DNA from 4 places in the Halomonas sp. KX33721 genome. Region 3 is predicted to be linked to each of the others. Evidence: predicted binding sites of a transcription regulator. Region 3 holds the regulator's gene; each other region holds the start of a gene.
What was found. Region 3 encodes sigma-54, which starts transcription at its own class of promoters, with help from an activator protein. Its sites were predicted from a motif close to TGGCACNNNNNTTGCTNT; they were not measured.
Positions count from the first base shown of each region.

Region 1: the regulator sigma-54 is predicted to act here: its motif matches at 1,147-1,164, upstream of A3220_RS00130 (dimethylamine monooxygenase subunit DmmA family protein).
Region 2: the regulator sigma-54 is predicted to act here: its motif matches at 1,045-1,062, upstream of A3220_RS15360 (benzaldehyde dehydrogenase).
Region 4: the regulator sigma-54 is predicted to act here: its motif matches at 978-995, upstream of A3220_RS00045 (ammonium transporter).

Region 1 is NZ_LVIA01000001.1:30,765-32,970, reverse strand. It holds gene A3220_RS00135 (PDR/VanB family oxidoreductase) at 1-421, opposite strand, end outside; gene A3220_RS00130 (dimethylamine monooxygenase subunit DmmA family protein) at 421-906, opposite strand; gene A3220_RS00125 (glutamate synthase-related protein) at 1,441-2,206, opposite strand, start outside.
Region 2 is NZ_LVIA01000047.1:6,382-8,587, reverse strand. It holds gene A3220_RS15365 (transporter) at 59-991, shown strand; gene A3220_RS15360 (benzaldehyde dehydrogenase) at 1,139-2,206, shown strand, end outside.
Region 3 is NZ_LVIA01000012.1:24,553-26,758, reverse strand. It holds gene lptB (LPS export ABC transporter ATP-binding protein) at 1-131, shown strand, start outside; gene A3220_RS04245 (RNA polymerase factor sigma-54) at 237-1,652, shown strand; gene raiA (ribosome-associated translation inhibitor RaiA) at 1,750-2,058, shown strand; gene ptsN (PTS IIA-like nitrogen regulatory protein PtsN) at 2,063-2,206, shown strand, end outside.
Region 4 is NZ_LVIA01000001.1:8,171-10,376, forward strand. It holds gene A3220_RS00040 (aminomethyltransferase family protein) at 1-804, shown strand, start outside; gene A3220_RS00045 (ammonium transporter) at 1,088-2,206, shown strand, end outside.

The DNA of each region.
Region 1 (2,206 bases), on a different contig from region 3:
GCACCTCAAAGGACGTTTGACGTTGCTCAAATTCGTACGCATAAGATAGAAACGGCGTTATGCCAATCCCGCCGGCAATCAATACGTTATGCCGTGCTTGCCAATGGGGCAGAAACATATTGGCGGGTGGCGAAATGAACAACCGATCACCTTCGCGAACCTTGCTGTGCATAAACTGAGAGCCCCCACGGGAACACTCCTGCCATCGCACGGCGATCCGATATTGCTCACTTTCAGCCGGATTGCTGATCAGGGAATAGGCGTTGCGGAAGCGCTTTTGCTCACCTTCCATATGCACAACTACGTGGCTGCCTGCGGAGAATGGCGGTAGTGGCTGCTCATCACTAACGAAAGCAAACTGCTTGATAATAGCGCTGATCTGCTCCACCTCAACGACACGAACCGGAATCAAGTCATTCATTAGTCCAACACCTCCTCACTGGGAACCTCGCCAGGCACCTCGGCATCGATACACACTCCCAGATAGGCGCCCAGACGGCGCGAGAAATGATCGCGAACTTCCAGCGTGAGCCCGCACCCCTGACACTGCATAGGCGACACCCTGACGGGCTCGCTCAAGAAACGACAATGCGCACAAAAAACGCGACGGTGTTTGTCCTCTGAAGGTAGCAGCGTTATTTCTGCGTCCAGTAATCCTTGTGCCATTGCCAAGGCATGCACATCCCACATAAACGCTTCGCTGCCAGCCGCAATGACGTGACACCCCAAGGTCAATTCATTCAACTGAGCTGCCAACATAGCTGGCAAGGCATCTCGACCACAGGTTTGGTACGGCACGTCATCCAGCTCTGGCGTTATCGCGCCCTGATCAGCGCTTGTCTTGTCGGTGCAAACAATCAAGTGAACGGGGGTGAGGTGCTTATTGACTGGCGCCAAATGCGCCATGATTAGGCCCACGGCACTGGGTTGTGCCAGACATATGTAGCGATTCGCCGTTGCCGGGCATTCTGGCGCCACATATACTGGCCTACTTTTTATCGTGTTATCAGCAGGAAAAACGTTATATTGCATTGCATCCATCCTCTTAATAGACACAGATTATTTTAAATATGAAGCTATGAATTTACTGATGGCGTTAATTAAGTATCAACATGACGTCTAAGGGTAATTTTAATTACTAAAAACAATGCATTTTTCATGCCAATAATAAAAATTATATTTATTTCAAATAGCTTAGCATTTATATGGAATTTATAAGGGCACTTTTAAAGTGCAGCTTAATGTTAGTAAGAAGCTTTTTAGTGCGCCACCGAATAGAAATAAAATAGCTTTTAAATTATAAATCTTATTATTTATATGCGAATAAAAAAAAGGCAAAATAGAGCGTTGATTTGACCCACTCATCGAACTGTTTTTAATTAAGCCCCAGAACCCTCCACCGTTATGGTGGAGGTCGTGAAATATGTAACCCCTATATACCTAAAACTGCTGTCCAGGCACCCAATTGGTTCCTGCCAACGGCACTCGGGCCATTGCCGCCGCCTCGATATTCAAGGCAACCAAATCTTCCGGCTCTAAGTTATGCAGGTGGGATTTTCCGCAGGCTCTTGCTAGTGTTTGCGCCTCTAGCGTTATTACCCGCAGATAGTTGGCTAGTCGCTTTCCAGCAGCCACAGGGTCAAGACGCATACTTAGTTCGGGATCCTGGGTGGAAATACCCGCAGGGCATTTGCCTTCCTGGAAATCATCGTAATAGCCAGCCGCTGAACCCAGCTTTTGGTATTCTGCTTCGAAACGTGGGTGGTTATCGCCCAGGGCGATCAACGCCGCGGTACCGATTGCCACGGCATCGGCACCCAGCGCAATGGCTTTGGCAACATCAGCGCCATTGCGGATGCCTCCGGATACAATGAGTTGCACTTCGCGGTGCACGCCCATTTCCTGTAGTGCCTGAGCAGCTTGAGGAATAGCGGCCATGATGGGGATGCCTACGTGTTCGATGAAGACATCCTGGGTGGCTGCCGTCCCCCCCTGCATGCCGTCGAGCACCACCACATCGGCGCCCGCTTTAACGGCGAGCTTGACATCATAATAGGTACGCGTGGCACCCACTTTAATATAGATAGGCACCTGCCAATCGGTGATCTCACGCAGCTCCGCAATCTTGATCGCGAGGTCGTCCGGCCCAGTCCAATCGGGATGACGGCAAGCACTACGCTGGTCGATCCCCATGGGCAGGTTGCGC
Region 2 (2,206 bases), on a different contig from region 3:
TCTCGCTACAGATTGCAGGCACCTTACAAGATCAATAAGCATGATGGAGATACATAACATGCGGACGTATAGCCTGCCCATGCACTGCGGCCCACTGAGCAAAAAGATTCGACATGTTCTCGCGATGGCTGGAGCATTAACGCTTAGCACCACCGCCACTTTAACCGCCAATGCCGCCGAAATTGCCACAGACCCGGGTGACTACGTACCACTACCAGAAGGCAGTACGCTAGGGCTGCTTTATTTACAGCATGCTAGCCGGGATTCAGTTTACGCGAACGGTGATTTGCTTCGCGATGATACGGGGCTCGATACCCGTATCGGTTTAGCCCGATTTATTCACTATCTGAATATCGGTGGGTATACCGTCAATCCCCAGATAATACTGCCTTTCGGTAGGGTTGAATTGAAAGCACCTTTCGGCCCTCTGGAGCCGACCTCCTCTAGTGGCATGGGCGATCCCATGATCGGCGCCACTACGTGGTTAGTGAACAACCCGGATCAACAAAAGTGGTTTGGTCTCTCCGCCTTTGCCTCAATGCCTGCGGGAAAGTACGACGCCTCTAATGGCCCCATTAATGTCGGTGAAAATCGCTGGAAAGGCATTTTCCAAGCAGGTTACGTCACCGGTCTTGGTGACGATTTTATGCTGGATATCATCGCCGAATACGCGACTTACGGCGATAACGATGACTTTATAGGTACGCGTCGTGAGCAAAATGATAGCCAAAGCCTACAGACACATTTCAAGTACTTACTCAGCCCTCAAAGCCACCTTGCCCTCTCCTACTATCACTCCTTCGGCGGCGAAACGACCGTTGGTGGTGTTCGGCAAGACGACGCACTTGATAACAGTCGTTGGCAGGCAACGTTCGCGACCTTTGTTCAACCCACTCTTCAACTCCAGATGCAGTACGGCCAGGACATCAATGTTGAAAATGGCTTCAAGGAAGACCAGCGCATTAATCTTCGTGTAGCCAAAGTATTCTGAACACGCACCTACTGGCAACGCCAACACAATGGCATATGCCCCCTGAGCCTTGTTGCCACAAGTATGGCTAAGGCAATGGGGTAACTTAGAGAAAAGCGTAGTACCGATATTGAAGCACGCGTGAGTCAATTGAAAAGGAGAAACATCATGTCCGATGCACAATTACTGGCACCTTCCATATGGCAAAAACACGTCTTTACAGGCCAGTGGGTAGCAGGTACCGGCGACGTATTGGCGGTCAAAGCACCTGCCAGTGACGCAACACTTGGCCATATCGGCAGCGCTGCTAGCGAGCAGGTAGATGCCGTCGCCGAAAAAAGCAACGCAGCCGCCACCGCTTGGGCCAACACCCCGTACGATGAGCGTGCGGCCATCATGCGCCAAGCCGCCCGTACCGCTGAGGAGCACCAAGATGAATTGATCCACTGGCTCATAGACGAGAGCGGTTCAACGCCCGCCAAGGCCGCGTTTGAAGTGGCGATATCAATAAAAGTACTGCACGAAGCCGCCTCGTTACCTTCACGTGCGGCGGGAGAGCTGATGCCCTCAACGCCTGGCCGTCTCAATATTGCACGCCGTCGTCCTGTGGGTGTAGTCGGCGTCATATCACCTTTTAACTTTCCCCTGTACCTCGCTATACGCGCGGTCGCCCCTGCGCTGGCATTGGGTAATGCGGTCATACTCAAACCCGACCCACGCACCAGTGTATGTGGCGGTGTCAGTATTGCGCGTCTATTTGAGATGGCGGGCTTACCTAAAGGTGTGCTTGCCATGCTGCCAGGAGGCGGTGAAGCAGGGGCGGCACTGGTCGAGAATCGTAACGTTGCCATGATTCAGTTTACGGGCTCGACAGCCGCAGGACGAAAAATTGGCGAAACCGCGGGCCGTTTGCTTAAGAAAGTATCGCTGGAGCTAGGCGGCAAAAACTCGCTGATCATACTTGATGATGCCGACCTAGATTTGGCCATTAGTAATGCCACTTGGGGGGCCTATCTGCATCAGGGTCAAATCTGCATGTCGAGCGGCCGCATTCTGGTTCAGCGGGACATCTATGATCGTTTCCTCGAACGCCTGACAGAGAAAGCACGCAGCTTAAGCGTTGGTGACCCGCGCAGTGGAGAATTCGCTCTCGGCCCATTGATTGACAAGGGCCAACTGGATCACGCATGTGACCTGCTGTCTCGCGCAAAAGCGTCCGGGGGCAACGTACTCGTG
Region 3 (2,206 bases):
AAACGCTGGATATTTGTGATATTGCCTACATTGTTGGCGACGGTCACATCATTGCCAGTGGAAACGCCCAGGAAATCCTCAACAACCAGAAGGTTCGAGATGTCTATTTAGGCGCTGATTTCCGCCTTTAAACAGTGACCTGCAGAAGCATTTCTTTTAGTGGCATGCTTATTGCACTTGCACCAAGCCATAACTCACTCTAGGGTGGAGCTTTCTGATTAACGAGTGGTTCTCAGATGGTCATGAAAGCTTCTCTCCAATTGCGTATCGGCACACAGCTGACCATGACACCTCAGCTGCAGCAGGCTATCGCCCTGCTTCAGCTATCGACGCTGGACCTTCGTCAAGAAATTCAGCAAGCGCTAGATGCCAATCCCATGCTTGAGCAAGAAGATGAGTTTGGCGAGCAGGCTGTCAGTGAGCCTCAAGAGGCTGAGTGGTCCGAGAGCATCCCCAACGAACTCTCCGTCGACAGTGACTGGTCAGATACCTATCAAGACATAGGCAGCCTGGGTGGCAACAGTGAAGGCCCCGACTTCGAACGCCAAGCCGCTGGACAAAGCCTACATGGCCACCTGCTATGGCAACTGGCCATGACAGACTTTAGCCCGCGAGAATACGCCATCGCGGAAAGCCTGATTGATGCGCTGGATGCCAACGGCTATCTCACCCAGCCGCTTAATGACATTCGGGAAGGATTAAAAGCCCAAGGCCATGACAGCTTAAGCCAGCGGGAAGTGGAAAATACCCTGCTGCGCTTGCAGCAATTTGAGCCCACCGGCGTCTTTGCCCGAGACCTGCGTGAATGCCTGATGCTGCAACTCGCCTCACTACCTGAGGACACCCCTCTGCTAATGCCCGCCAAACGGCTGGTTCGCCAGTTTTTGGAAGCATTAGGCAAAGACGATATGCGGCTTCTCAAGCGCCGTTTAAGCCTTGATGACGAGCAGCTTGACGATGTCATCCGTTTAATTCGCAGCCTTGACCCACGCCCTGGGAGCACCTATGGCGTTACCGACGACAGCTACATCACCCCCGACCTAGTCGTTCGGCACGACAATGAAGGTTGGCATTTAGAGCTCAATCCAGAAGCACTACCACGCTTGCGTATACAGCCCGACTACGCCAGCTTGATCAAACGCGCAGACAAAAGCCAAGACAACCAGTTCCTCAAAGAGCACCTCCAAGAAGCCCGCTGGCTGATCAAAAGCTTATCGAGTCGCAATGACACGCTGCTACGAGTTGGGCGTGAAATTATTGCACGCCAAATTGGCTTTCTGGAGCATGGCGAAGAAGCAATGAAACCGCTGATTTTAGCGGATATTGCTGAAGCGGTAGAGATGCACGAATCCACCATATCTCGTGTGACCACGCAGAAATTTATTCACACGCCGCGGGGCGTTTTCGAGCTTAAGTACTTCTTCTCAAGCCAGGTAAGCGGCCAAGACGGCGGCGACAGCCACTCCAGCACAGCCATTCGCGCCCGCATCAAAAAGCTGATTCAGGATGAGCCCTCAGGAAAACCGCTCTCCGATAGCCGCTTGGTGACTCTGCTTGAAGAGGAGAGCATTAGCGTTGCACGGCGTACTGTCGCAAAATATCGGGAGTCAATGGGCATTCCCTCGTCAAGTGAGCGCCGCCGTTTACGCTAGTTAAGCGGTACGTATGAACAAACTCAACGCAAGGGCTTTGCAATAGCGTAAAAAGGGTTACAATCGAAGTACAGTCCGATGGATAAGGAGCACGTCAATGCAAGTAAACATCACTGGTCATCACGTTGAACTGACTGACGCCTTGCGCGACTACGTTAACGAAAAGCTGCAGCGCGTTGAACGCCACTACGACAACATTACCACGGTGCAAGTGACCTTATCTGTTGAGAAGGAGCGCCAGCAAGCAGCCTGCACACTGCACGCTGCCGGTGCAGACCTTCACGCCGAAGCGCTTGATAACGACATGTATGCCGCTATTGATGCGCTAGCAGACAAAATCGATCGTCAACTCGTTAAACATAAGGAAAAAGCACAAGCTCGCGCCCAGGGCGCTGGTGTGCGTTAACTCAATGACGTTGGAAACCATCCTCCCCCCGGAGCGCGTGCTTTATGACGTTCCCGGGGGCAGCAAAAAACGGGTGCTGGAGTTTTTCAGCACCTTTATCGCCCAAAATACACCCAGCCTAGATAGCCAAGAGGTGTTTAGCCGACTC
Region 4 (2,206 bases), on a different contig from region 3:
GGGGATGCTTATAGCGGTACTTGGTTGCGCGAGTTGGCGACCCGCCAGGGGTACCAAGTAAGCGTTCGGGAATCCACCCAACAACTTCATAATCTGGCCATCCAAGGGCCGCACAGCCGTGAGTTGCTTAGCCAGCTGGTGTGGAATGCTGAGACCCAGCCCAGCGTGGCACAGCTCGGTTGGTTCCACTTCATGATCGGACGGCTGGGTGGGGCGGACGGCGTGCCGCTCATGGTATCCAGAACCGGCTACACCGGAGAGCTTGGTTTTGAAGTCTGGTGCCATCCTGACCATGGCGAACGCCTCTGGGATGCGGTCTGGAAAGCTGGGCAACCCTATGGGCTGGCACCTCTTGGCTTAGATGCGCTAGATATGTTGCGCATCGAAGCGGGTCTGGTCTTCGCAGACCATGAATTTTGCCCGGAAACCAATCCTTTCGAGGCAGGTATCGGCTTCACCGTTCCAATGAAAACCAAAGAAGAGGATTTTGTGGGTCGCGAGGCCATGGCGCGGCAGGCTCCCGAAAGCCGTCACAAGCTGATGGGGCTGGTAATCGATAGTACGGAGCTGGTAAGTCATGGCGATCAAATCTTTCATGGGCGCTTCCCGGTTGGGGGGGTGACAAGTGCGACGCAGTCGCCATTGCTAAAACAATCGATTGCTCTTTGCCGTCTGGCGCCAGATTTTGCCAAGCCCGGTACTCCGCTGGAAGTGGGCCGCCTTGATGGTCAGCAGAAACGTTTGCCCGCCGAAGTGGTTGCCTTACCGTTCTATGACAAGGAGCGTACCCGCGTCCGCAGTTGAGCGCTATTGAAGTGCATTGATTGTGTATAACGCATCAATATTAAACCGCGGAACAATGAGAATTTCTGTCATGTTTTTATATTTCAAAAGAGTATTTTAAAACATGGCACTTAACTTCAATAAAACATCACGTTAAAGCGTAACTTTCCTATTCTTTTCCAGGCGTAGATTTTTGGCATATATATTGCCTCTATTTTAAGGAAAGTATCTTTCTTATCAAAAACTAATCTGGTTAGCAAGGACCAGGCTACTTAACTTCACACTTGATTAAGAGGAAAGCAACATGACGACTGATGAACTACAAAGCATCTTCGAGATGCATCAGGCAATGAACATAGAAGTGTTTTACTGGTGGTGTATCGCCATAATGTTCATGATTCACGCAGGCTTCTTATCCTACGAAATAGGTGCCTCACGTACCAAGAATGCGCTGGCGTCGGGAATGAAAAACATCTTAACGCTGGCCTCGGTCATCCCTGCTTTCTATTTTGTCGGCTGGTGGGTCTATAACGCTTTTCCTAATGGTATTATTCCCATTAACGCGTCAGCCGCGCTGCCCTGGAGTGCGAGTATGCGTCCCGATGTCAACGATATGGGGACGGGTATTTTCTTTGCGGCTTTTGCACTTTTTGGGGCCACCACTGGCTCGATTCTCTCCGGGGCAGTCATTGAGCGCATCCGTCTGAGTGCTTTCCTTATTTTGGCAGTGATCCTAGGTGCAGGTGTATGGATCCTCGCGGGGGCTTGGGGTTGGCATCCGGACGGCTGGCTGTTGACCAAATTCGGCTACCACGATGTGGGCGCTGCGGGTGTGGTGCATGCGGTGGCGGGGTTCTTCGCCCTCGGTGTGGTGATGAATCTGGGCGCTAGAATTGGCAAGTATAAGAACGGCAAGCCCCAGGCGATCCCACCACACAACATGCCGATGTCGCTGCTTGGCCTGATGATGATCATCGTCGGCTTCTTCGGCTTTCTCGGCGGCTGTATCATATTCAACACTGGCGACATCGGCTGGACAACTATTTACGGTAACCAGACTAATCTTTCGGCCTTTGCCTTTAACACCGTCATGGGCTTCGCTGGTGGTGTAATCGGTGCTTATCTGGTGTCTCGCGACCCCTTCTGGACCATGTCTGGCGGGCTGGGCGGCATTATCACTGTGGCTGCCGGTTTGGATCTTTACTATCCCGGTTTGGCTTTCGCTCTGGCAGCCAGTGGCGGCGCTTTGATGGCTAAAGTGGGCAATTTTCTTGAAAAGCGTGGCCTGGATGATTCTGTGGGCGCGTTCGCGGTCCATGGCTTTTGCGGTTTCTACGGGGTGGTACTGGTGGGTATTTTTGCGGCAGGATTCGCGAACGTAGACGGTATACCGGATGTTTCCTTCACTGGCCAGTTGATGGGC